DNA from 2 places in the Acidaminococcus sp. AM33-14BH genome. Region 2 is predicted to be linked to the other one. Evidence: riboswitches for the same ligand, from Rfam matches in the RefSeq annotation. Region 2 holds a riboswitch; the other holds the start of a gene.
The links. Region 2 has a riboswitch for ZMP and ZTP ahead of DW817_RS00390 (OFA family MFS transporter). Riboswitches for the same ligand answer to the same signal wherever they lie in the genome.

Region 1: another riboswitch for ZMP and ZTP. It lies ahead of DW817_RS07905 (phosphoribosylaminoimidazolecarboxamide formyltransferase); the one in region 2 lies ahead of DW817_RS00390 (OFA family MFS transporter).

What each region holds. Positions count from the first base shown of each region.
Region 1 covers NZ_QTNG01000010.1:35,721-52,262, forward strand. The annotation lists gene dnaK (molecular chaperone DnaK) at 1-224, shown strand, start outside; gene dnaJ (molecular chaperone DnaJ) at 247-1,431, shown strand; ZMP/ZTP riboswitch at 2,193-2,271, shown strand; gene DW817_RS07905 (phosphoribosylaminoimidazolecarboxamide formyltransferase) at 2,312-3,487, shown strand; gene DW817_RS07910 (MATE family efflux transporter) at 3,585-4,928, shown strand; gene DW817_RS07915 (ImpB/MucB/SamB family protein) at 5,054-6,490, shown strand; gene DW817_RS07920 (hypothetical protein) at 6,483-6,881, shown strand; gene DW817_RS07925 (LytTR family DNA-binding domain-containing protein) at 6,887-7,603, opposite strand; gene miaB (tRNA (N6-isopentenyl adenosine(37)-C2)-methylthiotransferase MiaB) at 8,140-9,465, shown strand; gene mutS (DNA mismatch repair protein MutS) at 9,468-12,083, shown strand; gene mutL (DNA mismatch repair endonuclease MutL) at 12,080-13,966, shown strand; gene DW817_RS07945 (class I SAM-dependent methyltransferase) at 14,032-14,763, shown strand; gene miaA (tRNA (adenosine(37)-N6)-dimethylallyltransferase MiaA) at 14,760-15,698, shown strand; gene hfq (RNA chaperone Hfq) at 15,714-15,983, shown strand; gene xerD (site-specific tyrosine recombinase XerD) at 15,967-16,542, shown strand, end outside.
Region 2 covers NZ_QTNG01000001.1:63,401-79,942, forward strand. The annotation lists gene pcrA (DNA helicase PcrA) at 1-1,224, shown strand, start outside; gene ligA (NAD-dependent DNA ligase LigA) at 1,237-3,270, shown strand; gene DW817_RS00350 (AEC family transporter) at 3,331-4,257, opposite strand; gene DW817_RS00355 (PolC-type DNA polymerase III) at 4,415-5,029, shown strand; gene DW817_RS00360 (carbon starvation protein A) at 5,109-6,773, opposite strand; gene DW817_RS00365 (lactate dehydrogenase) at 7,362-8,321, shown strand; gene DW817_RS00370 (fumarylacetoacetate hydrolase family protein) at 8,402-9,262, opposite strand; gene DW817_RS00375 (hypothetical protein) at 9,421-9,609, shown strand; gene larA (nickel-dependent lactate racemase) at 9,647-10,948, opposite strand; gene DW817_RS00385 (C-GCAxxG-C-C family protein) at 11,063-11,449, shown strand; gene DW817_RS00390 (OFA family MFS transporter) at 11,506-12,726, opposite strand; ZMP/ZTP riboswitch at 12,839-12,920, opposite strand; tRNA gene DW817_RS00400 (tRNA-Val) at 13,030-13,106, opposite strand; gene DW817_RS00405 (peptidylprolyl isomerase) at 13,292-13,861, shown strand; gene DW817_RS00410 (PhoH family protein) at 13,875-14,876, shown strand; gene ybeY (rRNA maturation RNase YbeY) at 14,854-15,336, shown strand; gene DW817_RS00420 (cytidine deaminase) at 15,339-15,725, shown strand; gene era (GTPase Era) at 15,731-16,542, shown strand, end outside.

The DNA.
Region 1 (16,542 bases), on a different contig from region 2:
CCATGAAGGGTGACGATGTAGATAAGATCAAGGCGGATACGGAAGCCCTCCAGAAACCGCTCTATGAACTGTCTGCTGAACTTTATAAACAGAACCAGCAAAATGGCCAGAACGGTGGCACTGCCGGTGCTGATGCCGGTGCTGGCGCCGGGGCTTCCTCTGACAATAAGAAGAACGATGATGACGTCGTAGACGCCGAAGTCGTAGATGACGACAAAAAATAATCGTTCCTAGAGGGAGATACTGATGGCAGATAAAAAAGATTATTATGAGGTCCTGGGCGTCGACAAAAGTGCGTCGCCTGAGGAATTAAAAAAAGCATATCGCAAGCTGGCTCGTAAGTATCACCCCGATCTCAACAAGGATAATCCTGAAGCAGCCGATAAATTCAAGGAAGTCAACGAGGCCTATCAGGTTCTGAGTGACCCGCAGAAAAAGGCCGCCTATGATCAATATGGTCATGCCGCTTTTCAAAATGGCGGTCCTGGTGCCGGGGGCAATCCCTTCGGCAGTGGGTTTGGCGGTTTTAGCGGTAGCTTTGGCGGCGAAGGCATGGATGATATCTTCAACATGTTCTTCGGCGGTGCAGGCGCAGGCGCGTCCCGTTCCCGCCGGGCTGATCGCGGTCCCCGTCAAGGCGCGGATTTGCGGGCTGACCTTGAAATTACCTTTGAGGAAGCGGCCTTTGGGACGGAAAAGAAAATCCGCCTGAACCGCGAAGAGGAATGTGAGCACTGCCATGGAACGGGAGCCGCCGAAGGCAGCCATCCTGAAACCTGTCCTGATTGTCACGGGACGGGGGAAGTCCGGGTTACGCAAAATTCCATTTTTGGTCAGGTTGTTAATGTCCGTACCTGTTCGAGATGTCATGGGACGGGTCAAATCGTTACCAATCCCTGCAAACACTGCCGTGGAACAGGCCGCGTAAAGCAAAAACGCGTCATTACGGTCAAGATTCCAGCTGGCGTTGACAGCGGTTCGAGACTCCGTGTGGCAGGCGAGGGTGAAGCGGGGATGCGCGGCGGTCGAGCCGGCGACCTGTATGTCTATCTCTATGTAAAGAGCCATAAGTTCTTTGAACGGGATGGGACGACAGTCCTGTGCGAAGTGCCAATCAGCATTGTCCAAGCTGCATTGGGTGCTGAAATCAAGGTGCCGACTCTTTATGGTCAGACCACCATCAAGGTGCCTGAAGGAACCCAGCCCAATCGCGTCCTGCGCATCAAGGGCAAGGGCATTCCGAACCTGAGAACGGGTGTAAAGGGTGACCAGCTCATCCAGATCAAAGTTGTTGTGCCGACGAGACTGAGCGATGCACAAAAAGAAGCACTTCGCAAGTTCGCCGATGCCAGCGGCGAAAGCATTAACCCAGAAGAAAAAAGCTTTTTCAATAAAGTGAAGGATTTCTTCGATAAAAAGGATAAGAAGTAAGAAGGGGACCGTGGGAAGCCACGGTCCTCTTTCACTTTCGTTTTTTTTATTTGCTCTTTGCGAATATGGCTCAGATGGGTCCTGTTGCGAGGAGTTCCCGCTTTCACCGACGATGGCGCAATAGCTGCAACCACTTTTCTAAAACTTCCGTGTTGCTTCCATATACATGGTTCGCATGAGGCTCTGATTGGTTCAGAGGCCAGGAAAAATCCTTAGGTTGATAAAGCCGCACACGCATTTCCGTGTTGCCAGGAAGTCTGCGTCTTTATGACAACGCAGATGGGCCGAAATGGGTCTCAGGCGAATCATGATTCGTCTAAAAACCGAAAAAAATCCAAGAAGTGGCTCGCCCGCCGAAGGCATTTACTCGGCGCGATTTCTGCGCCGAGTAAAAAAAGGGGAGGTTAGGAAAGGATGCGCTCAAGCGATCGCTATCCTCAAACGTGGGACGGTCCATTGTACGATAGGCCCTGAGGCCATTGTTTCCACAAAACCTTTTTTAATCAATGGCCTCACGTACTTCATCAAATCAGCCCGATTTTTGGGCTGATTCAAAAGGGAATGACGAAGGCATATTTCAGGCGACTTTAACATGAAATTGCGTATCAAAATATGCTGCGATGCGCCATGACTTCATTGCCAACTCATGAATCTTGAAAAGGGCAATGAAGACTCCCTGTGTAGAAAATCGGCGCGATTTGTGCTCTGCCCCAAAATACCCGACATTGACACCCCTGCCCCTCCCATATTATAATGATCCTATCAGATCATGTAACTGACGGAAGTGGGGGTACCCACAGGGAGCATGATCGCAGTGAGCCGACCGTCTGGGCGAAAAGGGCCCGAGGTTGGCTTTTTTCTATATGAGGGAGGAATGAAGATGAAGGAATTCGAATTAAAGTATGGCTGCAACCCGAATCAGCTTCCAGCGAAACTTTATATGAAAGATGGCAGTGACCTGCCGGTTACGATTTTAAATGGCCGCCCTGGCTATATCAATTTCCTGGATGCCCTCAATAGCTGGCAGCTCGTCAAGGAGCTCAAGGAAGCTACCGGTCTTCCGGCTGCGGCGTCCTTTAAGCATGTCAGCCCTGCCGGGGCTGCGGTGGCCCAGCCGCTGACGGAAACGCTGCGCAAGGTCTATCATCTTGAGGGGTATGAAATGTCACCCCTTGCTTCCGCTTATGCCCGTGCCCGCGGTGCGGACAGGATGAGTTCCTTTGGCGATTTCGTGGCCCTTTCTGATGTGTGTGACGTAGCGACGGCAAAAGTCCTTCAGCACGAAGTCTCAGATGGCGTCATTGCTCCAGGCTACGATGACGAGGCTCTTGCCATCCTCAAAACAAAGAAAAAGGGTCGCTACAATGTCATCCAGATTGACTCGAACTATGTTCCTCATGAAATGGAAACCAAAGAAGTCTTCGGTGTCACTTTTGAACAGCGCCGCAATGCGGACTCCATTGGAAAGGACTGCCTCCAAAAAATCGTCACAAAAAACAAGGAGCTTCCCGAAGGGGCCCAACGGGATCTTCTCATTGCCCTGATTACCCTTAAGTATACCCAATCAAATTCCGTCTGCTACGTCAAGGACGGACAGACCATCGGCGTCGGTGCCGGACAGCAGTCCCGCGTCCACTGTACGCGCCTTGCTGGCGACAAGGCCGATAAATGGTGGCTCCGTCAGTCACCGAAAGCGCTCAGCCTGCCCTTTAAGCCTGATACGCCGAAGCCGGTCCGGGATAATACTATTGATGTCTATCTTTCCGACGACGATGATGACGTCCTTACTGACGGAATCTGGGAAACGCTCTTTACAGAAAAGCCGGAACGCATGACGCGGGAAGAACGTAGGGCGTGGATTGCCCAGAACAAGGATGTTGCCTTGGGGTCCGATGCTTTCTTCCCCTTTGGCGACAATGTAGAGCGTGCCCATCGCAGCGGCGTCCGCTATATCGCCCAGGCTGGCGGTTCCATCCGTGATGACCAAGTCATCGAAACGGCTGATAAGTACGGTATCGTCATGTGCTTTACGGGCCGCCGCCTGTTCCACCACTAAGGCACGGCGTGTGGTAAGGAGAACGCCAGGTTCCTCACGGGAAGGCTGAGATACCTTCCCGGTGGGGGCCTTCTTTTTGTTTTTAGGAGCGTGTTTTATGGCTGTCAATGCCCTTTCGGGGAGTGTTTGGAAGAGCCTTGTTTCTTTTTCCATTCCCTTTGTCATTTCCTATTTCCTGCAGACCCTTTACGGGATGGCAGACCTTGTTATCATCGGCCAGTTTGAAGGACCGGCGAGCATTACGGCCGTTGCCGTCGGCAGCCAGATCATGCATATGGTGACCGTTGTTCTTGTGGGGCTTTCCATGGGGACGACCATTGCCATTGCTCGAGCTGTAGGGAAGGGAGAAGCAGAGAAGGTGAGCTGCACCATCGGGCAGACGCTGCTCATTTTTGGTATCCTTTCTGTGGTCCTTGCAGGGTTCTTGATTAACTTTCTTCCCCGTATTGTGGACATCATGGCAACGCCGCCCGAAGCCGTCAGGGGGACAAAACACTATCTTTTTATCTGCTTTTTAGGCATTCCCCTTATTACGGGATACAACCTCATCAGCTCTATCTTTCGGGGTCTTGGCAATTCCCGGACACCGACCTATTTTGTGGCCCTTGCGGCCGTCATCAACCTGACCCTTGATCTCCTTTTCATGGGGCCTTTTGCTATGGGACCCTTGGGGGCTGCTTTAGGAACGACCATCAGCCAAGGTGTCAGCGTCCTTGTCGGCGTTTTTGTCATGAAGCGCCATCCCATGGGACTTGGTCTTTCCAAAGCGTCCTTCGTCCCTTCGGGCTCCCTCATCCGTGAAATCCTCGGCGTTGGCATTCCCATTGCCGTCCAGGATGCGTTTATCCAGATTTCTTTCCTCATCATCACCATGATTGCAAACCTGCGCGGCGTGACGGACGCAGCGGCTGTCGGCATTGTGGAAAAAATCATCAGTTTCCTCTTCCTTGTCCCATCTTCGCTCCTTTCGGCTGTTTCTGCCCTCAGTGCCCAGAACCTTGGTGCGGATAACCGCAAGCGGGCCCGCGCCTATCTTTATGATGCCATCAAGACGGCCGTGTTCTTTGGCCTTTCGGTGTCCCTTTTGATACAGGTCATGGCGCCGCGTTTTGTGGGTCTTTTCACCTCTGATGAGGCGGTCATTGCATCAGGTGGACCCTATCTGAAAGGATACATCTTTGACACAATCTTTGCGGGAATCCATTTTTCTTTTAGCGGCTACTTCTGTGCAGCTAAAAAATCCATCTATTCTTTTCTCCACAATCTTATCGCCATCGTCCTTGTGAGGATTCCTTTCGTCTATTTGGCATCCCGGGCCTTTTCCGATTCCCTTTTTCCGATGGGCCTTGTGACCGCTTCGGGGTCCCTTCTTTCTGTCCTGATTTGCTACTTCCTGTTCCGCCACTTGGAAAGGGAGAGGACCGAAGTGTTACAAAACTGAATATCAATTTGGATATCACGCAGCCCTCTTTCGGAAGTTCCTAAAGAATTTCTGGAAGAGGGCTGTTTTATTCAGTGAAGTGTGCTATAATAAATAGCGAACAAATGTTTATGAAGGAGGCAATCATGAAACTGCGCTATTATATCTGCATCGATCTCAAATCCTTTTATGCCTCCGTAGAGTGTGTGGACCGGGGCCTTGATCCCCTTGATACGTGCCTTGTCGTTGCCGATAAGAGTCGCTCGGATCGGACCATCTGCCTTGCTGTATCGCCGCCCCTAAAAAAACGGGGAGTCCCGAGCCGGCCCCGCCTTTTTGAAGTGATCCGCAAAGTCGATGAAATCAATGCCCTGCGCCGCAGCAAGGCGCCCCAGCGTTCTTTCCGGGGGATGAGCCATTTTGATTCACAGCTTAGGCATCATCCGGAAAAAGCGCTTTCTTATATTGTCGCCATGCCGCGCATGCAGCGCTATATCGAAATGAGTCGGGACATCTACGGCATTTATCTGCAGTACATTGCTCCTCAGGACATCCATGTCTATTCCATTGATGAAGTCATGATTGATGCCACGCCGTACCTTTCGACGTATGGCATGACGCCCTATACCCTTGCCATGACCATGATTCGCGACGTCTATCAAAAAACGGGCATTACGGCAACGGGCGGTATTGGGACGAACCTCTATCTCAGCAAGGTGGCCATGGATATCGTAGCAAAAGCCTTGATGCCCGATCCCTATGGGGTACGTATTGCTTTTCTTGATGAAACCGCCTACCGCAGGACTTTGTGGGGCCATCAGCCCCTGACGGACTTTTGGCGTATTGGCCCCGGTTCGGCCCGGCGTCTTTCTGCTCATGGCCTTTACACCATGGGGGATATTGCCCGCCTCAGTCTTTCCGATGCCTCCCTTTTGTATGATTGGTTTGGCATCAATGCCGAGCTGCTCATTGATCATGCCTGGGGGTGGGAATCATGCCGTATGAGCGACATCAAGCGATATATCCCCAAAGCCTCCAGCCTCGGCACAAGTCAGGTCCTGCCCAAGCCCTATTCACCGGAAAATGCCCGCCTGATTGCATGGGAGATGACGGATGAACTCATCTTGGACCTTGCCCGCAAACGTCTTGTGACTGATGAGGTGGCCATTACCATTGGCTATGAACGGACGCAGCCACAAGGTTTTTCCCGGGACCTGCCACCATCAGGCCGCAGTCATGGCTCGGCTCGTCTTGCTGGATGGACCCATGCCGGACAGCCTATCATGGCAAGCATGATGGCGCTTTATGACCGCCTTGCCCATCCCTATCTATGGGTGCGCCGGATGAGTGTCACTGCGGTCCATGTGCGCTCCCAGGACATTCAGGACCCTGTTCGGCAAGGGTTCCTTTTTGCCGAGCAAACATCCCTTCTTGATGGAGATCCACGGGAAGCACGGCTTCAGGAAGCGGCCCTTGAGGTCCATCGCCGATTTGGCCGCAATGCCCTTGTCAAGGGGCGCAACTTATGCAAAGAAGCCATGACCATTACCCGTCATGGTCAGATTGGAGGTCATCATGCCTGATCCTTATGCTGCAATCTTGGATCATCCCTATCCATTTGGAATCCCTCGGCCCCGTATGCCCCGGCTCCAGCGCGCGGCCCAGTTTGCGCCTTTTGACGCGCTGACGGGCTTTACAGAAACCATCATGGAACGGGCCCATTACACGGATCAAGCCGCAGAGCTTGACGAAGCGCAGCGGGAACAGCTCGACCAAAAGACCCGTTTTCTCATGGACCGGATAGGGGAGCGCCCTTATGTGACCCTTCATTATTTTGAACCGGACGGGCGCAAGAGCGGCGGCGTCTGCCGAACGGTGTCAGGCCGCCTCTATCGCATTGATTTATCAAGGCAGGCGTTTTACCTTGAAGACAAGGCACCAATCCCTGTTTCCCAGATCCGCGACATCGAGTGAAAGCCCTAGAGCAGGGACGACTCCATGAGAAGCTTCAGGTAGTGCCGCATGGGCGCCATTTTATGCTTGCTTACAGGCAGAACCGTGCCATCTTGGAGGATCAGGGAGTCGGACTGCAGGCAGCTGATGAACTTTGTGTTTACGATGAAGCTTTTATGGATCCGTTCGAAGGGAAATCGCCGAAGCCGCGTCTGTAGGTTCTTGAGTGTATCCCGGCAGGCGTAGCTTTTTTGCGTAGTGTGGATAAAAAGGGAGGAGCGGTTGGCTTCAAAAAAGGTAATATCGGAAAGCCGAACCTGATACATACTTTGGTCCGATGAAAAGATAAAGAACCGGTTGCCCATATCGGGGGCATGATCCATGAGGGACTCAAGAACCATGCGCATTTGCTGTACCGTCATGGCCTTGGTATAGAACTGGAAGATGGGGACGTCGTACCCCTCAAGACATAAGGATTCATTGTCCGTCACGATGATAATGGGAACCCGCCGATCGTACTGCCGGATGCGCCGCGCAAGGGACAGATCGGGAAAGGGCGTGGAAAGGCTCTGGAGAATGATGAGCTGGAATTTTCCTTGACGGGAGAGACTGGTAAGGAGACTGGAAAATTTGGAGTAACGATACAGATGCATGATTTCTGGCAGGGCGGAGAGGGAATTGAGCTGATCGCTCGTTTCATTGAGATTTGCTCGTACGGAATCGAACAAGGCAATGGAAAACATAACAGACTTCCTTTCTGTAAAGAAGATACGTGATTTTACTGTCAACGGGGAGAAAAAGGAACAAAATAACATAAATGTAACAAAAATCACGATTTTTAGTATAACATAATTCAGAAAATTTTCAAAACAAATGAGAACAAATAAAAGTATCTATAAGAAAAACATAAAAAGAAATAAATCATATAAATCGAAAAATTGATCAGAAAAATGTAATAAAAAAAGTTAAAAGAGGGAGAAAAAAAGATTCCCATATTAAAAACGGATTTAATGAGGGAAAAATATTCCTGAAAAGGATCGGCATCTAAAAAGGGGGCACATGATCGATCCTTGGAAAAGGCCGTGCCCTGTCACCTAGAGAGGAAGGGGAATTGCCGCCCCGAAAGGGGCTTCTGATTGGCGGAGCATTGGCAACTATTATTTTATTTCGGTCAGGAAGATGATTGGCTGCGGGATCTGTCATCTCTCTGTCAAAGGTCCCTACAAAATTCTTCGATTTTACAGTATAATATATTGTTAGACTGACAAAGGAGAAGAACATGAAAAAGACTTACGCCATCATCAATTATGGATGCCAGATGAACGAAAGCGACAGCGAGCACTATGCCGGTCAGCTCCTTGATTTGGGCTATGAGGCCAGTGCGGACTATGAACATGCCGATGTCGTTGTTATCAATACATGCTGCGTTCGTGAAAACGCGGAAAAAAAGATCCTGGGAAAGATTGGGGAAATGAAGCGCCTGAAGCGTGAAAACCCGGATATGGTCCTATGTGTAGCCGGCTGCATGGCCCAGGAATGGGGCAAGGACCTCCAAAAAAAATATCCTCAAGTGGACCTTGTCTTGGGAACGGCTCATGTAAACAATTTCAGTTCCATCCTGCAAAATCACCTTGCTGGTCATGGCTGCGCTGAAAGCGTCTATGATGACCTTGCTATCATGCCTCAGGAATTTGAGGGGTCCTTTGTTCGCAAGAGCAACTTTGCCGCTTGGGTTCCTATCATGTATGGCTGTAATAATTTCTGCACCTACTGCATCGTGCCCTATGTGCGGGGCCGGGAACGAAGCCGCAGTGCCGAGGCCATTTGCCATGAGATTGAAAAGGCCGTTGCCTTGGGCTATAAGGAGTTCACCCTTTTGGGGCAGAATGTCAATTCGTATGGCAAGGATCGAGGCGAAGAGGAAGGCTTCAGCAAGCTTCTGGAGCTTGTCGATGCTATCCCCGGTGTAGAGCGAATCCGCTATATGACGAGCCATCCCCGTGACATGAGCGAGGCCGTTGTGAGGACGATTGCCGAAAGTCAGCATATTTGCAAGAACTTCCATATTCCTGTCCAGTCCGGCAGCAGCCGCATCATGAAAGCCATGAACCGTGGCTATGACCGGGAGCGCTACTTAAAGCTTGTAGAAACTATCCGCCGCTGTGTGCCTGACGCTGTCATCACGACAGACCTCATTGTAGGATTTCCGGGCGAGACGGAAAAAGATTTTGAAGAAACCTTGGACCTTCTTCGTACCGTTGAATATGATGATGCCTTTACCTTTATCTATTCCCCGCGCAAAGGAACGCCGGCAGCTGGTTTTGAGGCGCAGGTCCCGGACGCTGTGAAACACGAACGGCTGGATCGTCTCATGGCACTGCAGAACGAGATCTGCCTTAAACGCAACAAGCGCCTGGTGGGGCGAACCCTTGCCGTTATGGTTGAAGGACCCAGCAAGAGCAATCCGGCCATGCTGAGCGGACGGACGGACGGAAATGATCTGGTCCTGTGGCCAAAGATAAGGGACCATGCCCCGGGTGACCTTGTCAATGTAAAGATGGAAAGGGCCCAGACGTGGCTCATCAGAGGAAAGGAAGAGGCATAACCATGACGCAGACTGGTGAAGGGTATACCCCCATGGTGCAGCAATATATGGAAATCAAGAAGCAGCATGAGGATAAGCTTCTTTTCTATCGTCTCGGTGACTTTTATGAACTCTTTTTTGGGGATGCCATTACCGCTTCAAGGGAACTCAATCTGACGCTGACCCAGCGCGCAGGCAATACAAAACATCCCATCCCCATGTGCGGTGTACCTTTTCATTCAGTAGATGGCTACTTGGCCAAACTCATCAAGAAGGGATATCGCATTGCCATTTGCGACCAGATGGAAGATCCCAAGAAAGCCGTCGGAATCGTCAAACGGGAAGTCACAAAAATCTTGACGCCAGGAACGGTTCTTTCCGATGCCGTCCTTGATGACGAGCACAATCAATATCTTGCAGCTGTTTCTATAGGTGACGGGCGGGCCGTCCTTGGCCTTGCCGATGTATCCACAGGGGAGGCCAGTTGGTACGAAGCATCCGGCCCTTATTGGGAAGATCTTCTGATGGATCAGATCTACCGCATGCAGCCGGCGGAGCTAGTCCTTGCCCCGGATGAACAGCTGCCGGAACGGTTCCTGCAGGAACTTTCTCAGAAACTGCCCCAATGCATGGTCAACCGCTTTCAAAAAGATGGGGGAATCGATGCTTTTGCCCGTCATTTTGGGACGGAAGGGAAAGCGTATACCGAACCGCTTGTACGGGATACGATTGAACTCATGCTTCAATATATCCATATCAATGTAAAAAGCGATTTGGCACAGCTGAATCGCCTCACGGAAATTACGACAGACCGGACCATGGTCCTTGACGCAACGGCTATCCGCAATCTGGAACTGGTCCGGAATATGAAGGACGGTACGAAAAAAGGCACCCTCCTTGATATCCTTGATTACACCGCGACCGCCATGGGAGCCCGCCTCATGCGGCAGTGGATTGAATCCCCCCTTTATGATGCGGCCCGCATTACAAGTCGGCAGCAGGCTGTAGGCACGCTTGTAGGTGATTCCCGGCTGCGGACAGAGCTCGGTGAAGCCCTTAAAAAAATCACAGACCTTGAGCGCATCCTTTCCCGAATCGAAGTGGGGTCTGCCAATGCTCGGGATATGGCCTCCCTGCGCACCGCACTTCTGGCCGTACCGGACCTTAAGCGCCTGCTTGCCCCCTATCGGGATGGGCTCCTGGCAAAGCTTTCCTCCCGCATTGACAGTCATGAAACCGTCCTTGATGAACTGCGCCGTGGCATTGTCGATGACCCGCCCTTTACGGTCCGGGAAGGAGGGATGATTCGTAAGGGGTATAATGCCGAACTGGATGAGCTCCATGATATTGCGGAAAATAACAATGCCTGGATGCAGGATTTTGAGCTGCGCATCAAGGAAGAAACGGGAATCAAGAACCTAAAGGTCGGATTCAACAAAGTCTTTGGCTATTATATTGAAGTGTCCAAAGGGCAGGTTTCCCAAGTGCCGGATAGCTTTATCCGCAAGCAGACCTTGGTCAATGGGGAACGTTATATTGTTCCGGAACTGAAGGCCTTTGAAAATAAGATTCTCAGTGCCAAGGAAAAGATCCAGCAGCTTGAATATTATCTCTTCAATGAAATCCGTGACTGTGTCCGTGATGAGCTTGTTACAATCCAGGATACGGCCCGTGCCATTGGTGAGCTTGATGCTATCTATTCTCTTGCCATGGCTGCCTTCAAGGGAAATTATGTCTGCCCGCGCCTTAGCGACAAAGGTGAAATCATCATCAAGGATGGGCGCCATCCTGTCGTGGAAAAACTCCTCGAACGGGAGCTTTTTGTCCCCAACGATGTCCATTTAAATGGGACGAATGAACGCCTCATCATCCTGACGGGCCCTAATATGGCCGGGAAATCGACCTATATGCGTCAGGTGGCACTGCTGGTCCTCATGACCCAAATGGGCAGCTTCCTGCCCTGCCGGGAAGCTGTCATCACCCCCGTGGACCGCATCTTTACCCGTGTCGGCGCCAGTGATGACCTTGCCACGGGGCAAAGCACCTTCATGGTGGAAATGAATGAAGTGGCAAATATCCTTAAAAATGCCACGAGCCGCAGTCTCATCATCCTTGATGAGGTCGGGCGCGGAACAAGCACCTATGACGGGATGAGCATTGCCCGTGCCGTGGTGGAATATATCAACGAAAAAATCAAGGCCAAGACCCTATTTGCAACTCATTATCATGAACTGATTGAATTGGAAGATCTTTTTGATGGCATCAAGAACTATTCCATCGCCGTGAAGGAAAAAGGCAACGATGTGGTCTTTTTGCGGCGCATTGTGCCTGGCGGAACGGATCGCAGCTATGGAATCCACGTCGCTAAACTTGCAGGTCTGCCCAAAAAGGTCCTGGACCGGGCGGATGAGCTTTTGGAGGAATATGCCGCCGAGGCACCGCTTTCCCATAAGGGCACGCATCATGTCGAGATTTCCAAGGAAGCGGCGACGGATGAGACGCAGGGAAGCCTTTTTGGCGATACCATCCGGGATACCCTCATGGGACTTGATGTCATGACCATGACCCCCCTTGAGGCCATGAATACCCTCTATCAACTGGCGGAAGAAGCCAAACGGGAAGGAGGAAAACTTTCGTGAAAGCAAAAGTCCAGCTCCTGGACCAAAATACATCCAACCAGATTGCTGCTGGTGAAGTTGTTGAAAAGCCAATGTCCGTTGTCAAGGAATTGGTAGAAAACGCCCTTGATGCCGGTGCCACCCATGTGGATGTCACGATTTATGAGGGGGGAACGGAATATATCCGCGTCAAGGACAACGGGTCCGGTATGGATGAGGAAAATGCCCGTCTTGCCGTACTGCGCCACGCAACAAGCAAGATTGTAAGGGCTGAGGACCTACTTACCTTAAAAACTCTGGGGTTTCGCGGGGAAGCGCTGCCGAGCATTGCCTCTGTCAGCCATTTCAACCTTCTCACACGGGAAGAAGGCGCGGAGTTTGCAACAAGCATCACCATCGATGGCGGGGAAAATATGAGCGTTGATGTGATGGGCGGAGATGTGGGGACGACCGTGACGGTAAAGGATCTTTTCTATAACGTTCCAGCACGGCGCAAGTTTTTGCGGACGGTCAGTACGGAGGGTCGCTATATCAACGATATCCTTTCCAAAATGGCCCTTTCACGGCCGGATGTCCATTTTACGCTTCAAAATAACGACAAGGAAGTCCTTAATACCCCGGGAAGCAGTGATGAACTCGACGTCATTGGGGCGCTTTATGGGAAAAATGTCGTTGAGGCCCTTCTTCCCGTAGACCATGAACAGGATGGAATCCGTGTCAAGGGGTTTATCAGTCGGCCCACCCTTCTTAAGGGAACGCGGCAGTGGCAGACTCTTTTTGTCAATGATCGGTATATCGTAAGCCGGATGGTGAGCCGTGCCATCGATCACGCCTATCAGTCCCAGATCCCTAAGTCAGGGTTTCCTTTTGCCATGCTGAAGCTCACCGTGGATACCCATGCGATTGATATCAATGTCCATCCCCAAAAAAGTGAGATCAAGTTTGGTGATGAGCAGGCTGTTTACCGGGCTGTCTACCACGCACTTACAAATGCCCTGACGCATCCTATGCGGGGGACGGAACACGGAAAGGACGAAGTGACCTTTAAAAAGCCGTCTCCCCAAAAAGACGAAAGCCTTGCCGAAGAAGTAAGTATTTTCCCTCATTCCCAAGGCCGCAGCTTTCTTCCCCAGAATCCTGCCTTTGGCCAGCCGATTTGGCGTACGCCGGAGCCTCAGGTTGAGCGGCCTGATCGCTCCTATACGGACGAAATCTTTGGCGCGCAGCGTACGGTGCCACGCGCGACAGAACCCCATGCCATAACGGGCGAAGAGACAAGCGGAGAAATAGCTGGCTCCGTGAATGAACGAGGGGAAATCCAGGCCCCCAGTGGGATTGACGTAATCTGGCCTTTGGGACAGGTCAACCGGACCTTCATCGTCGCCCAGTCAGAAACAAGCCTTTACCTCATCGACCAGCATGCGGCCCATGAACGCATCATGTATGACCGTTTCATCAGGCAGCAGAAACCGGTCCCCAGTCAAACCCTTCTTATGCCGCTTTTTCTTTCCGTAAGTGCTGCGGATGTGGATGCCGTGACAGAACATCGCGACGAATTTCTGAAACTCGGTGTCGACGCGGAACCTGCCGGGGAAACTTCCCTGCGTGTTTCTGCCCTGCCGGCCGATGTGGAAGACGGGGAGGCCGAAGCCTTTATCCAGGATATCCTGACCCTTCTTGAGGAAAACCGCTCCATCAAGACCAGTGACCTACGGGAGGAAGTCCTTCACTATGCGGCCTGTCACAGTGCCATCCGGGCAGGTGAACTCCTGAATATCCGCCAGATGAGGGAAGTCATCTTGGAACTTCTCAATACGGAACATCCCTTTACCTGCCCCCATGGACGGCCCTGTATGATTGAAGTGACGACGCCGGAGCTCTTTAAGCTCTTTAAACGGACATGATGGGGGAGAAGAAAGGGCGCTTTGCCGTAACTGTGGGGCTCAAGGGCGGTACGGAGCTTATCAAAATGGCGAAATCCTGGGCGGAAACGCTTGCTATTCCTTATCTGAAGCGGCCCCGTGGAGTTTCCTTGGAAACGCTTCGCAAAGAGAGGAACCTTGTCGGCCTTCTTGTCGCAACGCGGAAAGGGCCCCAAGTAGAAACCGAAGAGGGGATCCTTTATTACCATCCCAGTATGGCAACGCTCCGCGTGCGGGCCCTTAAAGAAGGAAAAACGGACCATCTGGTGGAAGCCCTGGCCCTTCGGCCTGACAGCCGGGTCCTTGACGGGACCTTGGGCCTTGCCTCGGACGCAGCGGTTATTTCTTATGCTGTGGGATCCGAAGGAACAGTCGTGGGGGTTGAGGCGTCTCCCATTCTTTATCAAATGACTCGGCTTGGCCTGCGCTCTTATGACGAGGGCGATGAGGACCTATTGAAGGCCCTTCGGCGCATTGAACCTGTTTTGGGGGATACGGCGGCCTATTTGGAAAGCCTTCCGCCTGACTCCTTTGATGCCGTCTATTTTGACCCTATGTTTGAGCATCCTGTCGAAGGCTCCTCTAACATGGTCCCCATGCGTCCGGCTGCCGATCATCGCCCGCTGACGCGGAGCGTCATTGAAAAGGCACTCAAGGCGGCCCCTCTTGTCGTCGTCAAGGAACGAAGCCGACAGTTCTTGACCGAATTGGGCGCCCAGGAAATCCAAGGCGGCCGCTACAGCCGCATCAAATACGGAATCATAAGGAGGATACCATGACCGCAAAAGAAAAAGTCGTTGTCATCCTCGGACCAACAGCGACAGGAAAGACAGCCTGTGGAATTCTCCTTGCCCAAAAGCTCAAAGGGGAAATCATCTCCGGTGATTCCATGCTTGTTTTCCGTGGTATGGACATTGCTACGGCCAAACCAACGCCCCAAGAACGGGCCCTTGCCGTGCATCATCTGATTGATGTGCGCGACCCGGAAGAAAAATATTCGGCCTTTGATTTTAAAAGGGAAGCGGCGTCCCTCATCCAGGAAATCCATGGGCGGGGGCATATGCCCATCATTGTAGGGGGGACAGGACTTTATCTTAAGGCCCTTCTTGAAAACTACCATTTTTCAACCAGCGAAGAACAAACCAAGCGACGTCAGGCCCTTGCAGAATATGCCGATCGCTATGGCAATGAGGCCCTCCATCAAAAATTGGAAAAACTTGATGAAGAAACGGCGAATCGATTGAAGATTAATGATAGACGGCGTATAATTAGAGCCATCGAAGCATGGGAAGATGGAGACCCTGTATCCCAAGAAAAGGACAGCAAAAGTCCTTTTGACGCGGTGGTCTTTGGTCTTACGATGGAGCGTGCCCTCCTGTACGATCGAATCAATCGCCGTGTTGATTTGATGGTGGAAGAGGGTCTTTTTGATGAGGCTCGCTTTTTCTATGATCAAGGGATCCCTTTGGATTCCCAATCCATGAAGAGCATCGGCTACCGTCAATGTGTCCAGTATTTTCGAGGGGAATGGGACAAAAAAACAGCTGTCGCCAAGATCAAGCAGGCAACCCGTAATTTTGCCAAACGGCAGATTACCTGGTACAAGAAAATGCCTTACATCCATTGGCTGATGCTTGACGCATCGCCTCACTATCCAGCCATTGCGGATAAGATGCTGGAAGTGCTTCGAGAAAGACAATTTATAGAAAAATGAGAGAGGGATTCATTCATGGGAACATCAAACGCTAAGACACTCAATCTCCAGGATAGCTTCCTGAACAAAGTGCGCGCCGAAAAGAAGACCATTGTCATTTATTTGCTCAATGGATTTCAGGTTCGCGGAAAGGTTTGGGGATTTGATAACTTTACGGTCATTATTGACTGCGATGGAAGACAGGAATTGATCTATAAACATGCGATTTCGACGATCGCCCCTGTGGAGGCAGAATCGATCTTAGTACTTAAAAAAGGAAATGATCAGAGTGTCCCTAAGGAATAAAATAGAAGATGAGATTGCTCTTTTTATGGATTATCTAACGGTGGAAATGGGACTTGCGCGCAACACGCGTGAGTCCTATGGCCGTGATCTGCGTCTTTTTGCAGTCTGGGTCAAAAAGCCCATTAAGGAAATCAGCCGTGATGATATTCTTACGTATATGAGCGTCCTTAAGGCCCAAAATTATGCAGTAACAAGTTCTGCCCGGAAACTGGCTGCTTTGAAGGCCTTTTTCCGTTTTATGACGGCCGAAGGAACCATTGAGGTCGATCCCTGCGAAGTTGTTGAATCGGAAACAAGGGGGATGGTCCTGCCAAAGGTCTTGAGCGTGGATGAAGTGAATCGATTGTTTGAAGCGCCCGACCTAGATACACCGGAAGGGTACCGGGACCGGACCATGCTTGAAGTGATGTATGCAACGGGCATGCGTGTTTCGGAACTGCTTGCCCTCAAGGTAGGGAGCGTTAATCTTGCGTCCCATTATGTAATTGCTTATGGTAAGGGCGCAAAGGAACGTCTCATTCCACTGGGACATTATGCCATTGAGTATCTAAAGGAGTAT
Region 2 (16,542 bases):
GAAGCTCATTTCCATCTGGGCGATATGGCGGTCCTTTACCGGACCAATGCCCAGTCCCGCATGTTTGAAGAAACCCTCATCAAAAATGGCCTTCCTTATATCATGGTTGGCTCCTTGAAATTCTATGACCGCAAGGAAGTCAAGGACCTGCTTGCTTATTTGCGTCTCCTTGTAAATGGCCGTGATGAGCAGGCCTTGGAACGGGTCATCAACGAACCGAAACGGGGCATTGGCAGTGCGACAGTGGAAAAACTCAAGATGCTCCTTAATGAAACGGGACTGTCGCTGCATGAAGCCCTCAAGGCACCTTCTGCTGGTGAACTCCTTGGTCGGAGTCTCCTTAAGGTGACTGCTTTCAGTACCCTTCTAGAAAGCCTTCGCAAGGAAACTGATACGGTCCCTGTGGAGCAGCTCATGACGGATATCCTCGAAAAGACCGGGTACTGGGATGCCTTGCTCCTGGAAGGCTCGGAACAGGCTCGGGGCCGCATGGATAACCTTGACGAATTAAAGCGCATTGCCATGGAGTTCCAGGAAGATGAAAACGAGGAGGAAAAGACCTTGGAGGATTTCCTGAACCATGTGGCCCTTGTTTCCGATATCGATGATGCCAAACTCAGCCGCGATGCCGTGACGCTGATGACGCTCCACTCGGCCAAGGGACTTGAATTCCCTGTTGTCTTCATGGCCGGCATGGAAGAGGGTCTTTTTCCGAGTCAGCGCTCCCTTGACGACACGGATAAGCTTGAGGAAGAACGGCGTCTTTGCTATGTTGGGATTACGCGGGCCAAGAAAAAACTATTCCTTACAAGCTGCCGGAGCCGCATGATGTACGGCCGGACGGTCATGTTCCCGCCGAGCCGCTTCCTTGAAGAAATCCCCCGCCATCTTATTGAAACGGCCCTTGTCGGCCAGCAGGATGGGAGCGGGGCGCAGCGCGCGGCATGGGAAAATCGGCCGCAGGAAGAAGGGTCAGGGCTTCGCAGCATTGCCAGAAGACGCGGCGCAAGCATCCTTGACCGGCGCGACAGGCGCTCCGAATATGTGCCGGATGGAAAGCTGGAAGTCTTCAAGGCTGGCGATAAAGTCCGTCATAAGGCATGGGGCGTGGGGACGGTTATCTCGGCCCAGCCCGACGCTGATGGGCAGATTGTCAAAGTGGCCTTCCCCGGTACGGGCATCAAGGCCCTTTCAACGAAATACAAAGTCATCCAGAAAGTATAAGAGGCGAATCTCATGACGATCATGACAAAACAAGAGGCTTTGCTAAAGGCCCAAGCCCTTCGCAAGGAATTGGAACGCAACTCCTACCTTTATTATGTGGAAGATATGCCCACCATCACTGATGCGGAATATGACAGCCTTATGCGCCAACTGCGGGCTATTGAGGCGGAATATCCTGAACTTGTGACGCCGGATTCCCCGACCCAGCATGTCGGCGGCTACGCGAAACCTGGGTTTACGGAAGTGCATCACATTACGCCGCTGTTAAGTTTAGCCAATGCCTTTTCACCGGAGGAAATGGAGGAATTTGACCGCCGGGTCCATGAAGGCCTTCCTAAGGACGCCAAGGTAGAATATGTGGTGGAACCGAAAATCGACGGTCTTGCCTGCAGCATCATCTATGAAAATGGTCGCTTTGTCCGAGCGGCGACGCGAGGCGACGGCATGGTCGGCGAAAATGTGACGGAAAATGTGCGGACCATCAAAAATATCCCTAAGGTCCTATCCTCGCTTCCTGGCGTTCCCATACCGGAACTCCTTGATGTGCGGGGAGAAGTCTATATGCCCCGTCATGCCTTTTTGAAGCTGAATGAGGAACGGGTGGAAAGAGGGGAGACGGAATTTGCCAATCCCCGGAATGCCGCTGCCGGTTCCTTGCGTCAGCTCGATCCCCGTGTCACGGCTAGGCGTTCACTGGCATTTTTTGCCTATGGCATTGGCACGGGCGCCCTTGATACGCATAATGATTCCATGGATCGCCTCGAGGCCTATGGGTTTACAACGACAGAAGGACGGACCAAGGTTGCGACCATTGAAGAGGCTAACGCACTCATTGCTCGTCACGGTGAGCGCCGCAAGAGCCTTGGCTATGACACGGATGGTGTCGTCGTCAAGGTCAACGCCGTATGGCAGCAGAACATCCTCGGGGCCACGGGAAAGGATCCCCGCTGGGCCATGGCCTATAAATTCCCGCCCGAACAGGCGGAAACGACGCTGCGGGATATTGTTATCCAAGTGGGCCGAACGGGCGTCCTTACACCGACGGCTGTCCTTGATCCCGTGAAGCTTTCGGGGAGCACCATCAGCCGCGCCACGCTTCATAATGAAGATTTCATTGCGGAAAAGGATATTCGCATCGGTGATCGGGTCATTATCAATAAAGCCGCGGAAATCATTCCAGAAGTCCTGCGTGTCGCCGTGGAAAAACGGACCGGTGAGGAAAAGGTTTTCCATATGCCTGCGGAATGTCCGGAGTGTGGCTGGCCGGTTGTCCGAAAAAATGGAGAAGCCGCTGTGCGCTGCACCAATCCCCACTGTCCCGCCTTGGGCAGGGAAGGCCTCATCCATTTTACCAGCCGTGACGCCATGAACATCGATGGCTGCGGCCCTGCTGTCCTGCTCCAGCTCCAGGAAAGGAATCTGGTGAAGGACCCGAGCGACCTTTATCTTGTTACGGCAGATGACCTCATGGAACTTGACCGCATGGGCGCAAAGTCCGCCAATAACCTTGTCCGGGCCATTGCTGCCAGTAAGGAAAACAGTCTGGATAAGCTCCTTTTTGCCCTCGGGATCCGCCACGTTGGGGCCAAGGTGGCCCGGACCCTTGCCATGAAATACCAGACCATGGATGCCCTGATGGAGGCAACACAGGAAGAATTGGCACAGATTCCTGATATTGGACCGGTCATTGCCGAAAGTGTCGTGACCTATTTTGGCGATCCAGGAAACCAGGATTACATAGAACGGCTGAAGGAATTGGGCCTTAATATGAAGATGCTGGGGACGGCTGCTTCCAATGAGAATCATCCCTTCTACGGGAAGACCATGGTCTTTACTGGAACCCTGCCCACCCTCGACCGGGCAACGGCCCAGACCATGGCTCAGGAAGTGGGCGCCAAGGTGACAAGTTCTGTCAGCAAGAAGACGGACTATGTTGTCGCAGGGGCCGATCCAGGCAGCAAATATACCAAAGCCCAGTCCTTGGGTGTCACCATCCTTGATGAAGCTGCCTTCCGGCGGCTCCTGGAAAATAAGGACATGCAATAAGCCCGATAAAAAAGCTGCGGAGAAAGAAGAGCTCTTTCTCCGCAGCTTTTCTTATTGGATTCAGCCGGCTAAATAAGTGAAGAGGGCAATCATGAGCGGCATGGTGATGACGCACAGGACCATACTGATGAGGTTGACACTGCCAGCAAGGAAGGCGTCCTTCCTAAACATGACGGCAAATTGGGTCAGCAGCGTTGCCGGAGGGGCGCAGACAGCCAGCATTCCAATCTGGAACAAAAAGAGTTCTTCTGGATGGGCCTTCAAGAAGCCTGTTGCCAGGACAAGGAGGGTGACAAAAAAAGGAAAAAGAAAAAGCCGGCCTATACAGATGAGCCATACCTTGGCTGAATGAAAAAGGCCGGACAGGTCCTTTTCAGCCATGACCATGCCCGTTACGAGCATGCTCAAGGGGCCAATCATGCTGGCCAGCATGCCCATGGTGTTTTGGATGATCAGCGGCAGTATGATTTGAAAGAAAAAGAGGGTCATGCCAATGGCCACGGAAAGGATGTTGATGTTAAGAAGCACTTGCCGAAGGGTGACACGGCGTTCCCCGCTCATGAGGACCATGCCGTGGGTCCAGATAAAAAATTGTTGGACGGCATTGTACATGCAGGCATAAAAGACGTATTCTTCACCAAAAACGGAGGCCACCAGGGGAAAGATGAGGTTTCCTGAATTGGTGTACATCAAGGAGGCCCGCGCCGTACCATCAAGACTCGTTGCCTTGCCTAAGAAGGTGGTGAGAACCAGCCAGAAAAGATGGACTGCAATGGCAAAAATGACGGCAATGCCAAAACCATGGACTTTTTCTTCCGATAAGGGAAGCTGCAGGGCCTTGATGATGGACGAGGGGATGATAACATAAATGAGGAGCGTTGAAATGGGCTTGCACTCGGACGCTTTCATGATGCCTTTCTTGACGGCCGCGTAGCCGATGATGGCAATAAGGAGCAGGGAGGATAGCTGGGAAAACAAAAGAGGCACGATTGCCAAGTAGGGTCACCTCCGTAAGAATGAATTTTTACCATTATAGGTGCTTTTGTGAAATTTTGCAAAAACTCGTTACTTTCCTATCAAAATGCTATATAATAGAACATCCAAGATTTGGATGTTGCCAATGATACTTGAAAGGAGGATTCCTATGGAACCTTATTCCCTTTCCTTATTTGATAATCCGGCACCGCGGGATGCAGAACTGGAAGAAAAACGCCGCAAGGGAAAGCTTACCTTGGTGCGTCCCTTGTCCTACGTGGTCATTGATATTGAAACGACGGGCCTTGACGTGGCACGCAGTGCCATCATAGAAATTGGGGCTATCCACGTACGCAATGGGACTGTTTCAGGTCGTTTCCAGACCTTCCTGACCCCGGAACCGTACCAGAGCCTGTCACCTTTTATTACGAACCTGACGGGCATTACGGACAGCGACCTTGTTGGGGCACCGACCTTTAGGGAGATCCTGCCGCGGCTGCGGGATTTTTTAGGTGGCTATACCTTGGTAGGGCACAATGTCAATTTTGACATCAACTTCCTTTATGACCGGATTTACCGGGAAACAGGGGAACATTTGAATAACCCCTATCTTGATACGAAGAAGCTTGCCAAAACCGTTGTGCCGGGCCTGTCCCACTACAGTCTGGAAGCCCTTTGCAAGCATTTTGGCATCGCGGGCAACCATCACCGAGCCGTAGATGACTGTGAACTTACGGAAAAAGTGTTGGATGCACTCTGGCGCCTCAAGACGCAGCAAGGTTAATTTCACAAGGAAGAAAAAGACCTAGGTCCGCGGGATCTAGGTCTTTTGCTGTAAAGGAAGGCGCAGCCTCCTTCTTTTTTTATTGTGCCGTTTGACTTTTTGCCGTATCACCCACAAGCTCTTTTCCGCAGTGTTTGACAACCATCAGGGCAAGGAACATGAGGGCAAGGGCAACGACAAGCTGTAGGCCATCGACCATAAGGACGAAGGTGCCGGCCATGAGTTTGCCATAGATCCCGTAAAGGGACAGGCAGAGGGCACTCATGGTGACAACGAACATGAAGGTCATGGGGATGTAGAGCATCCAGCTCTTGCGGCCTGTCGTACGCAGGAAGACAGCAAGGGCAATGAGGACCAGTGCGGAAAGCAGCTGATTGGCAGCCCCAAAGAGCGGCCAAATGTTGAGGTATCCGCCGAGGCAGAGCAGGTAGCTCGGGATCAAGGTAACAATCGTTGCCACATAGGTATTGGAAAGGAATTTCGCAGCACTGCTGTCATATTCGCTCAGCAGTTCCTGGAGCATCATGCGGCCGATGCGGGTGACAGCGTCGATGGTCGTCATGGCAAGGGCGGAGATGCACATGGTCACGATGCAGTTGCTGACATAGGGCGGAATCCCGAAGATAGAGAAATAACGGCCGATGGCAGACCCGAAGATGGCAAAGGGCGTTGCTTTCGGCAGGGCCCCGTTGACTGCAACGGAGCAGGCAATGACGAGGGAAACAACCCCCAGGACGGATTCAATGAGCATAGCGCCATAGCCAACAGGAAGCATATCCTTTTCATTGGAAATGGTCTTGGAAGAAGTACCGGAAGAAACCAGGCTGTGGAAGCCGGAAACGGCACCGCAGGCGATGGTTACAAAAAGGATGGGGAAAAGGGGCCTATTTGCTACCGTAAAGCCTTTAAAAGCCGGCATATTGATGGTGGGGTTACCGACAAGAATACCGACAACGCCTGCCAGGATCATGCCAAGGAGCAGGAAGACACTCAGATAATCACGAGGCTGGATAAGGAGCCACATGGGAAGGACAGAAGCAATGAAGCAATAGGCATAGGTTGCATAGAGCCAGCTGGTGCGGGAGGCAAAAAACGGATTGGCAATCCCTACAGCAATCATGGCAACCATGCAGATGAGGGCCAGAATCACTTCTTTGACGCCGCCGATATGAAAGCGGCGAACGGCCCAGCCAAACACCATGGCGACAAAAACGTAGAGGGTGGAAATGGAGCCAGCAGCTGCATTTGGTCCCAAGAGTTCGCCCGTCTTGGAAAAGCCATTGAACGTGCTTGCCATGATGTCGGAAAAGGCAGCGATGACAAGGAGGGAGAAGAGCCAGCTGAACAGGAGGAACATCTTGCAGCCCGTCTTGCCAACGTACTGTTCAATGATCTTGCCCATGCTCTTGCCGTCGTTGCGGACTGAAGCATAAAGGGCCGTAAAGTCCTGGACAGCGCCGAAGAAAATGCCGCCTACAATAATCCATAAGAATGCAGGAACCCAACCAAACATAGCGGCAATAATCGGGCCCGTGACAGGGCCTGCGCCCGTAATTGAAGAAAACTGATGGGCAAAGACCGTAAACCGGGAAGCCGGCGCAAAGTCGCGGCCATCTTCAAAGCGATAGGCGGGCGTCTTGGCATCGGGCTCGATGCCCCAGGTCTTGACGAGCCAACGGCCGTAGAACAGGTAGGCAAACGCAAAGATGACGATTGCAATACAAACCAAGGTTAATCCATTCATCATAGCCACTTCCTTTCCAAAAATTTCAAGTCCCGCATGAATGCTGGGATTGAGGGGGTGATGAGTGTTTACAGAGCCATAATTTATCACTTGTATACAAAATTGTCAACATAAATTTTAAAAATAAGTGGTAAAATACAGCTATTCTGTTATGAAGTTACAAAAAAGAACACAAAATATGGCGATAAAGTCTTTTTAGAATGGACGTATTCGTGAAAACGTACATTGAGGGAAATAGGAATTGAAAGAAATTTTACTTTTGCAGACGAAAAAATAAAAAATCCTATGAGATGAAACGCTTATTTTTTAAATCAACAATAAAAATATAGAAATGTTATCTTTTTATCAATAAGGTGTGAAAATAACTGGTAATTGTTCATAAATTTTTTAGGTGTATAAATACAAAATGTACTGTTTATTACGTACTTAAGGAATAAAAAGGATTGTATATGGTTCAGAATGAAGAGACTTATGTGGAAAATTTAGCGAAAATGATTCATTATACAAAATAAAATGAGAACAAAGGTTGCTTTTTTGCACAGAGAGGATACAATAGAATATACTTGTAAGAAGAAGGAGAGTGGTAGCATGCCGAAGAAACGAATCGTAGGTGTTGTTGGTCTGGGCCATGTTGGTGCCCATGTTGCCTATACGTTAGGAGTCACGGGAACGGCTGACCTTGTCAAACTTTGTGATATCAATGAAAAGAAGCTTGTCAGTGAGCATCAGGATCTCATGGATGCGGCCATGTTCATGCCCCATCATGTCAAGTATGCCATGGCTTCCTATGAAGAACTGGGCGACTGCGATATCATCATCAATGCCATTGGGAAAATTGATCTGTTGGTTACCCATAACCGGGATACGGAAATGAACTTTACGGTGGCTCAAGTTGCTGACTTCATTCCCAAGATCATGAAGGGGGGCTTCAAGGGAATCTTCATCAACATCACCAATCCCTGTGATGTGGTGTCCGATCTCATTTCCAAATTGAGCGGTCTGCCTGCGGGCCATGTTTTTGGGACGGGGACGGGTCTTGACACGTCGCGACTGGTAAGTGCCATTTCCCAGCAGACCGGCCTTGACCATAAATCCATTACGGCCTACATGATGGGCGAACACGGCAACGCGCAGATGGTGCCTTGGTCCGTCATCCAGTTCGGCGGCAAACGCCTTGAAGAACTGAAGGATGATTCCCGTTTCGTTTTTGATCATGATGCCATCAAGGAAAAGACCATCAAAGGCGGCTGGGTGACCTACGTGGGCAAGGGCTGCACGGAATACGGCATTGCGTATACGGCAACGACCCTTGCCGGATACGTCCTGCGCGATGAAAAGCATATCATGGCAACGAGCGCGCCCCTTCGCGGTGAATATGGCGAAGACGGTATCTTTGCAGGTGTACCTGCCGTGGTTGGTGAAAATGGCGTGGAAAAGGTTGTTGAACTTTCTCTCACGGACACGGAGAAAAAGGAATTCAAGACGTGCTGCACGGCTATTCGGGAAAACATCAAAAAAGCCGAATCCATTTGGAAAAAAGCCGAATGAGGGGAACGAAAAAAGCTGTCACCAAAAAAAGGTGACAGCTTTTTCATGTCTTTAGCGTGACGGTTGTTCTTGCTGGACCGCTATTTGACGGTATTTCTTAAGACGCCGATGCCTTCGATCTCACATTCGACGACGTCGCCGCGCTTTAGATACTGGGGCGGGTTCATGCCGACGCCTGTGCCGGCTGGTGTACCCGTGGAAATAATGGTGCCGCAGCGCAGGGTCATTCCGTGGGAGAGTTCACTGATGATGTAGGCAATGCTGTGAACGAGGTTCCTTGTATTGTCCTGTTGCCGCAGCTCACCATTTACGCGGCATGTAATGGTGAGCTGCGGCGGGAAGGCAAACTCTTCTGCCGTAACGATGACAGGTCCCATGGGCGCAAAGTGGTCCAAGCTTTTTCCAAAGTACCACTGCTTGTGGGCCGTTTGGACATCCCGGGCCGTGACATCATTCAGGATGGTATAGCCAAAGATATAGTCCGGGGCTTCTTTCTCGCTTACATCTTTGCAGTCCTTTCCGATGATGACGGCAAGTTCACATTCGTAATCAAGTTTGCTGACGATATCGAAATGACCGTCGATGGCTCCATCAGGATCGACGCAGCGCGTGACCCGTTTGGAAAAGTAGACGGGCACGTCCCGCTTCTGGATCTTTTCTTCCGTGTATTCCTGCGGCAATTCCTCATCGTGGGAGGCATAGTTGATTCCCAGGCAGATGATGTCATTGGCCGGTTCCGTAATGGGTGCCAGGATCTTGACCCTTTCTATGGGGACGGCGGCAACTCCCATGCGGCTGATGGCAAGCAGTTCCTCGAAATCGCTGTGAGCCATGAGGTCGGGCATATCGGCATACTTGTTGGCGGGAATGACAGATTTACCGTCTTCAGACAGGATGCCGACTTGCTCCTGCCCGTCATTTAACATGGTTACAATTTTCACGGGAATCACTCCTCTGTAGGGTACTTCCTTTATTGTACCTTTTTTTATCTTGATTTCTAGAGAATTCAGACGATTTTTACTTAGAAATTTCTCTTTCTCAAGGCGGCTGGCTGTGATAGAATAGCAGAGAAATTGATTTATGGAAAGAAGAGGGTCCTATGGAGCAACTGATCTATCAATGTGATGATGGGCACGGTGACTATAATCGGAGCTATGAATCCCATTTTGAAATTGATTATGCGGATTATTCAACGGACCACCGGGAAAACAATTTCCGCAACTATGAAAACAAGGTCCCCAAGAGCAAGAAGGAACGGGTCCGCAATATCCTGAACCATTATGAATGAAGAAAATCCCTCCAGGTCATCCGGAAGGGATTTTTTGTCAGCGTTCAAGGGGAATGACCGTGCCGCAGTTGGGAATGATATTGACCGTAAAGTCTGTCTTTCCTTCTGAAAGGAGCTGGGCTTTGGCTTTTTCATAGGCTTCTTCCAGCGTCCTTGTGGGAATCTGGTGGATGCGGCGGACAGCTTCAAAGTTTTCTTTCTTGGTCACAAGGTAAAGGGTATAGTCCTCTGCCAGGGTGTAGAGAAAATAAGCGACAAAAAAGGGAATGGTAAAATGCTGCCGCAGGGCCTTTTCCATAGAAAGGCGGCTGTTGTAGCGGAAACTGTCCCAGAAGATTTGTGGTTCCTTGATGTCCGGTGATTCGATTAGGGCAATGATGATTCCACCCTTTTTGGTTACGTCCCGGGCTGGCTCATAGCATTTGCAGCCTTGGTAGAGGGAAAGGTCCTTGGGATACCCGCCGGCACCAGCAATGGTCAGGTCTGCTTTTTGGGTAAAGGAAACCGCGTCATTGCTGAGCACCTCCTGCGTCCCTTCAAGCCAGGCCTCGTAAGGATCGCCGCTGACAAATCCGCAGACCTCGCCCCGTTCATTGATGAGGGAGTGCAGCAGGAAATCAGGCCGGCAGAATTCCATGCCTTCCAGCATATCCTGATGGACGGGATTGTGCGTCAAGGACCGGCCCTCCGTAAGGGGATTGATGCCTTCCCCCGGGGTATCTGAAAGGGCGAGGGCGTGGTTTTTCTGGATTGTTTCCCAACTGACAACGCCGGGAAGGATCATTTTTCGTCCGCCGCCAAAGCCTGCAAACAGGTGAGGCATGATCCCTCCGGCCACGATGACGAAATCCGCTTCGACAACACGGCGATTGAGTTCAACTGGGGTTCCATGCGACGTGATCCCCACAAGGACAAGGTTTTCCCGGTCGTGACAGTCGTGCTGGTAAAGGCGGATCCGGCGGGCGACTTCTTCTCCGACGACAGCTATGTCCTCATCAGGGGTCTGGGCTCGGTGCGTACCTTGGGCAAAAACGATGGAAATATCCTCATCGGGGATGCCTGCCTCATTGAGTTCGTTGATCAGGGGCCGCATGAAATCCCGTGAATGGTTCCAGGCACGGGTAATATCCGCCGTTACAATGACTACGGAGGCTCCTTTTTTTACCATCTCACGCAGGGGGGGAGAAGCAGTGGGGTGACGCAGACAGGCCGTCACGGCATCGTCTATGGAAAGGGCGGCATGGTGCCGCGGCACAAGGATGGAACCAATCCGCTCTTGAGGAAGCGTCAGCGTGGCCTCGCCTTTTCCGTAGGGAATATGAATGGTTTTTTCAGCCATAGGATGTCTTCCTTTCTTTAGATGGTCCTTATTATATCACCTTTTGCCCCAGCCCTCTATTCAATTGATACCCAAATAGGGTATAATGGGGCCTGTACAAAGGAGGAGTGATCCATGAATCACGTTGTAAAAGCCAAAATGCTTCGCGAAAGCGATGAACCCATTCATTATAATTGTGCCCAATCCCTTTTTGTCGCTTTTTCCGATGTCCTCGGCGTCAGTGACGAGCGGGCCTTTGCCATGGGCGCAAACTATGGCGGCGGTATGATGCACGGCGGTACGTGCGGTGTGGTGAGCGCCGGCCTTATGATCTTGTCCCTTGCAGGGATTCCCCAGGAAAAGGCCATGGCCCTGCTCCAGGATTTTTCCCGTGACCACGGGACCACGGCCTGCACGGAACTGCTTATGAAAGCCGCTCAGGAAGGCGTGACAAAGAAGGTCAATTGTGATGGGCTGGTCATCCACATGGCAGAGCGGCTGGACGCCATCCTTTCCGCCTAAAGCCCCATCCAGCCCATAAAAAAAGCAGCCTTTTCAGGGCTGCTTTTTTCATGCCTTCATTTTGTTTCCAGGGAGTCGAGGGCGGGGACTTCTTTCTGTTCAAACCCTTTACCCTTGAGCTGGATGGCTATGATGAGATTCGGGATGAAGAGAACGGCAAAGAAAATGAGCACCGATGCATAGGTGCCTGTCTGCTTATAGAAAAAGGAGATGAGAGTTGGACCGGCAATGCCTGCCATTGCCCAGGCAGAAAGGATGCGGCCGTGAATGGCACTTAGCTGTTTGGTGCCGAAAAGGTCGCTCAAATAGGCCGGCATGCAGGAAAAGCCGCCGCCATAGGCACTGATGATAAAGAGCACAAGACCTTTAAAGACAAAGGAAGAGGTGGTGGCACTGAGGGCGAAAAAAGCCAGGATCTCAAGGGCAAAAAAGAGAATGTATGTTACAGGACGGCTCAGCCGGTCAGAAATGGTGGACCAAAGGATGCGTCCGCCGCCGTTCATGATGCCAATAATGCCCACAAAAGCGGCTGCTTCCTGAGCTGACATGCCAATCACGTCCTGGGCCATGGGACTTAAGACGGCAAGCAGGCCGATGCCGCAGGTAATATTGATGAAAAAGACCCACCAGAGGCTTTGGAACTGCCAGGTATGCATGGCTTCTGATGCAGTCTTTCCCGTAAGGGACTGGGAATCAGCGTCATGTTCCTTTTTCAGGACGGGCGGTTTGAGGTAGAGGGCACAAAGGACCATGATGACCGAGTAGGCACCTGCCATGAGGCAGAAGGTGCGGGTAAGGCCCACCGTGCGGGTGAGTTGCTGCATGAGGGGAGCTGCAATGAGAGCGGCAAAACCAAAGCCCATGATGGCAAGACCTGTTGCAAAACCGCGGTGGTGGGGAAAATATTTCACCAAGGTTGATACGGGTGTGATGTAGCCTGTGCCAAGACCAATGCCGCCAATGCACCCATAAAAGAGATAGAGGAGGGAAAGGCTTCTGATGGAAAGGGCATACGCCGTACCCAAAAGGCCCGTTCCGAAGAAAAAGGCGGCCATGAGGCCACTTTTTTGGGGGCCTATTTTTTCTACAAAGCGCCCCAAGAGTGCGGCTGACATGCCAAGAAACAAGATGGCAAGGGAAAAGGTCCAAGTGACATCACCCATAGAAGCCCCCAAGGTTTCCATGATGGGGCGGACAAGGACGCTGAAAGCATAGACGCTCCCAATGGAGAGGTGAATGCCTACGGCGGACAGTGCAATCAGTGAGCGGTTTCTCATGTTGCTTCCTTTCTGGGAAAACTTCCCCTAGAAAGAGAAAAGGCCCGGACCAATCTGCAGCATAAGGCTGCAGAGGAAAAGGCCGGGATGAAAAAGGACCGTCCGGGCTGCTTTTCTCTGCCCAGACGGTCGGCAAGTTACACAATGCAGAGCACGTGGTCAATTCCACTTATCCGTCAGTCCTGCACTGCTTTATTTGATTGTGATGCGAATATTATAGCAGGTATGACAGAACGGAGCAAGAAGAAATTCAGAAAAAAGATAAAAAAAACCGCCCCCCAAGGAGCGGCTTCATCTCTAAAGTGGTGGAACTAACTGGATTCGAACCAGTGACCCCCACGATGTCAACGTGGTACTCTAACCATCTGAGCTATAGTTCCGAGACGAATATTAGTATACCCAAAGGAAAGAGTCTTGTCAACTCTTTTTTTTCCCCCCAGGGGAAAAGGATTTGGACATAAGGGGCGGTGATGTTTATTTTTTTGCCTTAAACAGATATAATAAGGAAGACGAAGACTTTCATAGTGGGACCCACGGGTCCTTTTTTTGGTAAAGGAGATTGACCATGAAAAAGCTGTTCTTACTGATTGCCGTCATTACGGCACTTTTCACGGCTGCCTGCGGCAAAAGCGGCAAAGCGGCTGGAACGGACGCACCGGCCCTAAAGGGCCCTGTCACAGCCCAATTTGAGACCAGTCTCGGCAATTTTGAGGTCCGCCTTGCCGTAGAAGGGGCACCCAAGACCTGTGCCAATTTTGTAAAGCTTGCGGAATCTGGTTTCTATGATGGACTCACTTTCCACCGCGTCATTGACGGCTTCATGATCCAAGGCGGCGATCCCAAAGGCGATGGAACGGGCGGACCGGGCTATACCATCAAAGATGAATTTTCAAAGAATCTGCGTCACGATGGACCGGGCATCCTGTCCATGGCAAATGCTGGCCCTGATACAGGTGGAAGCCAGTTCTTCATTACCCTGGAGAAGACGCCCTGGCTGGATGATCATCATGCTGTCTTTGGCCGCGTCGTCAAAGGACTTGATGTAGTCCAAAAGATTGGTAAGGTTAAAACGGACGCCAATGACCGGCCAGTGACGCCCGTTGTTATCAAGAAAATCAAGATTGTAAAAGGCTAAGGAGGAAATCGGGTTGCCAGAAACGCTGGAAAAGAAGCTGATTTTTAAGGACAATCGGGAAATGGTGGCTGTCCTGGGGAAAAATGATGAATACCTGAAACTGATGGATGATCCGGAGTGCCGGATTATCCCCCGGGGCAATGAACTGCTCCTTACCGGGACGGAAGCGGCGCTCAGGCGGATGGAACGAGCCTTTTCGGAACTGCTCTATCTCTATCGCCAAGGGCTGCCCATTACGACCCATGATGTGACATACACGCTGAAGCTGGTTCGTGACGGCAAGGAAGAGGCCCTGCATCAGCTTTATACGGATACGGTCATTACGACCTACCGGGGAAAACAGGTCAAGGCCAAGACCCTGGGCCAATGGCAGTACCTCAAGACCATTGGGGAAAATCAAATGACCATTGCGTTAGGACCGGCGGGAACGGGCAAGACCTACCTTGCCGTGGCTATGGCGGTCAAGGCCCTTAAGAACCACGAAGTGGAGCGAATCATCCTCACGCGGCCGGCTGTGGAAGCAGGGGAAAAACTGGGCTTTTTGCCCGGGGACCTGCAGGAAAAGGTGGATCCATACCTGCGGCCCCTTTATGACGCCCTTTACGAGATGCTCGGCATGGAATCCTTCCAGAAGTATTTGACCCGGGGAACCATTGAAGTGGCGCCCCTTGCCTATATGCGCGGACGGACGTTGAGCGATGCCTTCATCATCATCGATGAGGCCCAAAATACGACGGCTGAGCAGATGCGCATGGCCCTTACCCGTTTTGGCTTTGGCTCCAAGCTTGTTGTGACAGGGGATGATTCCCAGGTGGACTTGCCGCCGGGCAAGGAGTCCGGGCTCACCAATGCCGCCTATGTTCTCCAGGGAATCCCTGGCATTGGCATTATCCACTTTACGGACGGCGATGTCATCCGGCATGAAATCGTGGCGGCCATCATCCGGGCGTACAAAAAATACGATAATGCTAAAAAGAAAGGAAGGGACGGCTATGATCGTCACACTCGAAAATAACCAGGAAAAGGTCTCCATTCCTGAAGCGCTGGAAGCGGACCTGACCAAAGCCATGAATGTCGTTGCGGAACTGGAGGCCCTGTCCCCGCAGACAGAAGTGGATATTACCCTTGTCGATGACGCTGCAATCCATGAACTCAACCGCACTTACCGCGGCATTGACCGGCCGACGGATGTGCTTTCCTTTGCCCTTGACGAAGGGGAAGAGGAACCGGAAGTGGACGATGACGAGATTGAACATCTATTGGGTGATGTCATCATTTCCGCTCCGACAGCAGTCCGCCAAGGTGAGGAATACGGTCACGGACTCGAACGGGAGATGACCTATTTAGCCGTTCATGGGATGCTCCACCTCCTGGGATACGATCACATGGAAGAAAAGGACAAGCTTATTATGCGCAAACGGGAGGAAGAAGTCCTGCGCAGGCTTGACCTTGCCGAGGAAAATTTTGGAGGCTGACGATGGACCTGATCCTTTTTGAAGCGGCCAAAGCGGCACGGAAAAACGCCTATGTCCCGTATTCCCACTTTGCCGTGGGAGCGGCAGTCAGGGCGAAGGACGGCCGCATTTTTACGGGCTGCAATATCGAAAATGCATCTTACGGACTGACGGTCTGCGCCGAACGAAATGCTATCTTTGCAGCCGTCAAAGAAGGCGTACGCGATTTTGAAACCCTGCTTGTGACGGCTGATACGGAAGGACCTGTGTCTCCCTGCGGAGCCTGCCGCCAGGTCATGGCTGAATTTGGGATTTCCCATATTGAACTGACAAACCTCAAGGGGCTCAGCCAGTGTGTGAGCCTTGAAGAACTCCTGCCTTACGGCTTTACTCTAAAAGAAAAGGAATAAGCATCATGCAAGTACAGCAGCAAGAACATCGGGCCGGTTATATCGCCGTTATTGGACGCCCCAATGCAGGCAAGTCGACCCTCATTGACAAACTGATCGGGGAAAAGGCGGCCATCGTATCAGACCGTCCTCAAACGACGCGCAATCGCATTCTTTGCATTTTATCGACGGAAAAGGCCCAGCTTATTTTCCTTGATACGCCAGGCCTCCACAAACCTAAGGATAAATTGGGGGAGCATATGGTCAAAGCCGCCGAAGATTCCTTAAAGGACGTTGACGCCGTGCTCTATGTCGTTGACGCCACAGAAAAACGGGGAAAAGGGGAGGCCTATATCCTGGAACGGCTCAAAAAGGTTCAGGTCCCGGTCATCCTTGTCCTTAACAAGGTGGATCTCATCAACCAGAAAGAAAACCTTCTGCCGCGTATTGACGCTTTTCAAAAGGCCTATCCCTTCCACGGCATCATGACCCTATCTGCCTTGGAAGATAAGGATTTCACGCCCCTTATCGAGGAACTGACAGGCCTCATGCCGGAAGGCCCTAGCTTTTATCCGGAAGACCTTTACACGGATCAGACGGAACGGGTCATGGTAAGCGAAATCATCAGGGAAAAGATCCTGCGCCTCACCCATGATGAAGTGCCCCATGCCGTTGCCGTCAAGGTAAACGAAATGAAGACCCGTGATAATGGGATGGTTTATGTGCGGGCCGATATCTATGTGGAACGGGATTCCCAAAAAGGAATTCTCATTGGTCGCAAGGGACAGATGCTGAAACAGATCAGCGCGGAAGCCCGCAAGGATATCGAAGATCTTGT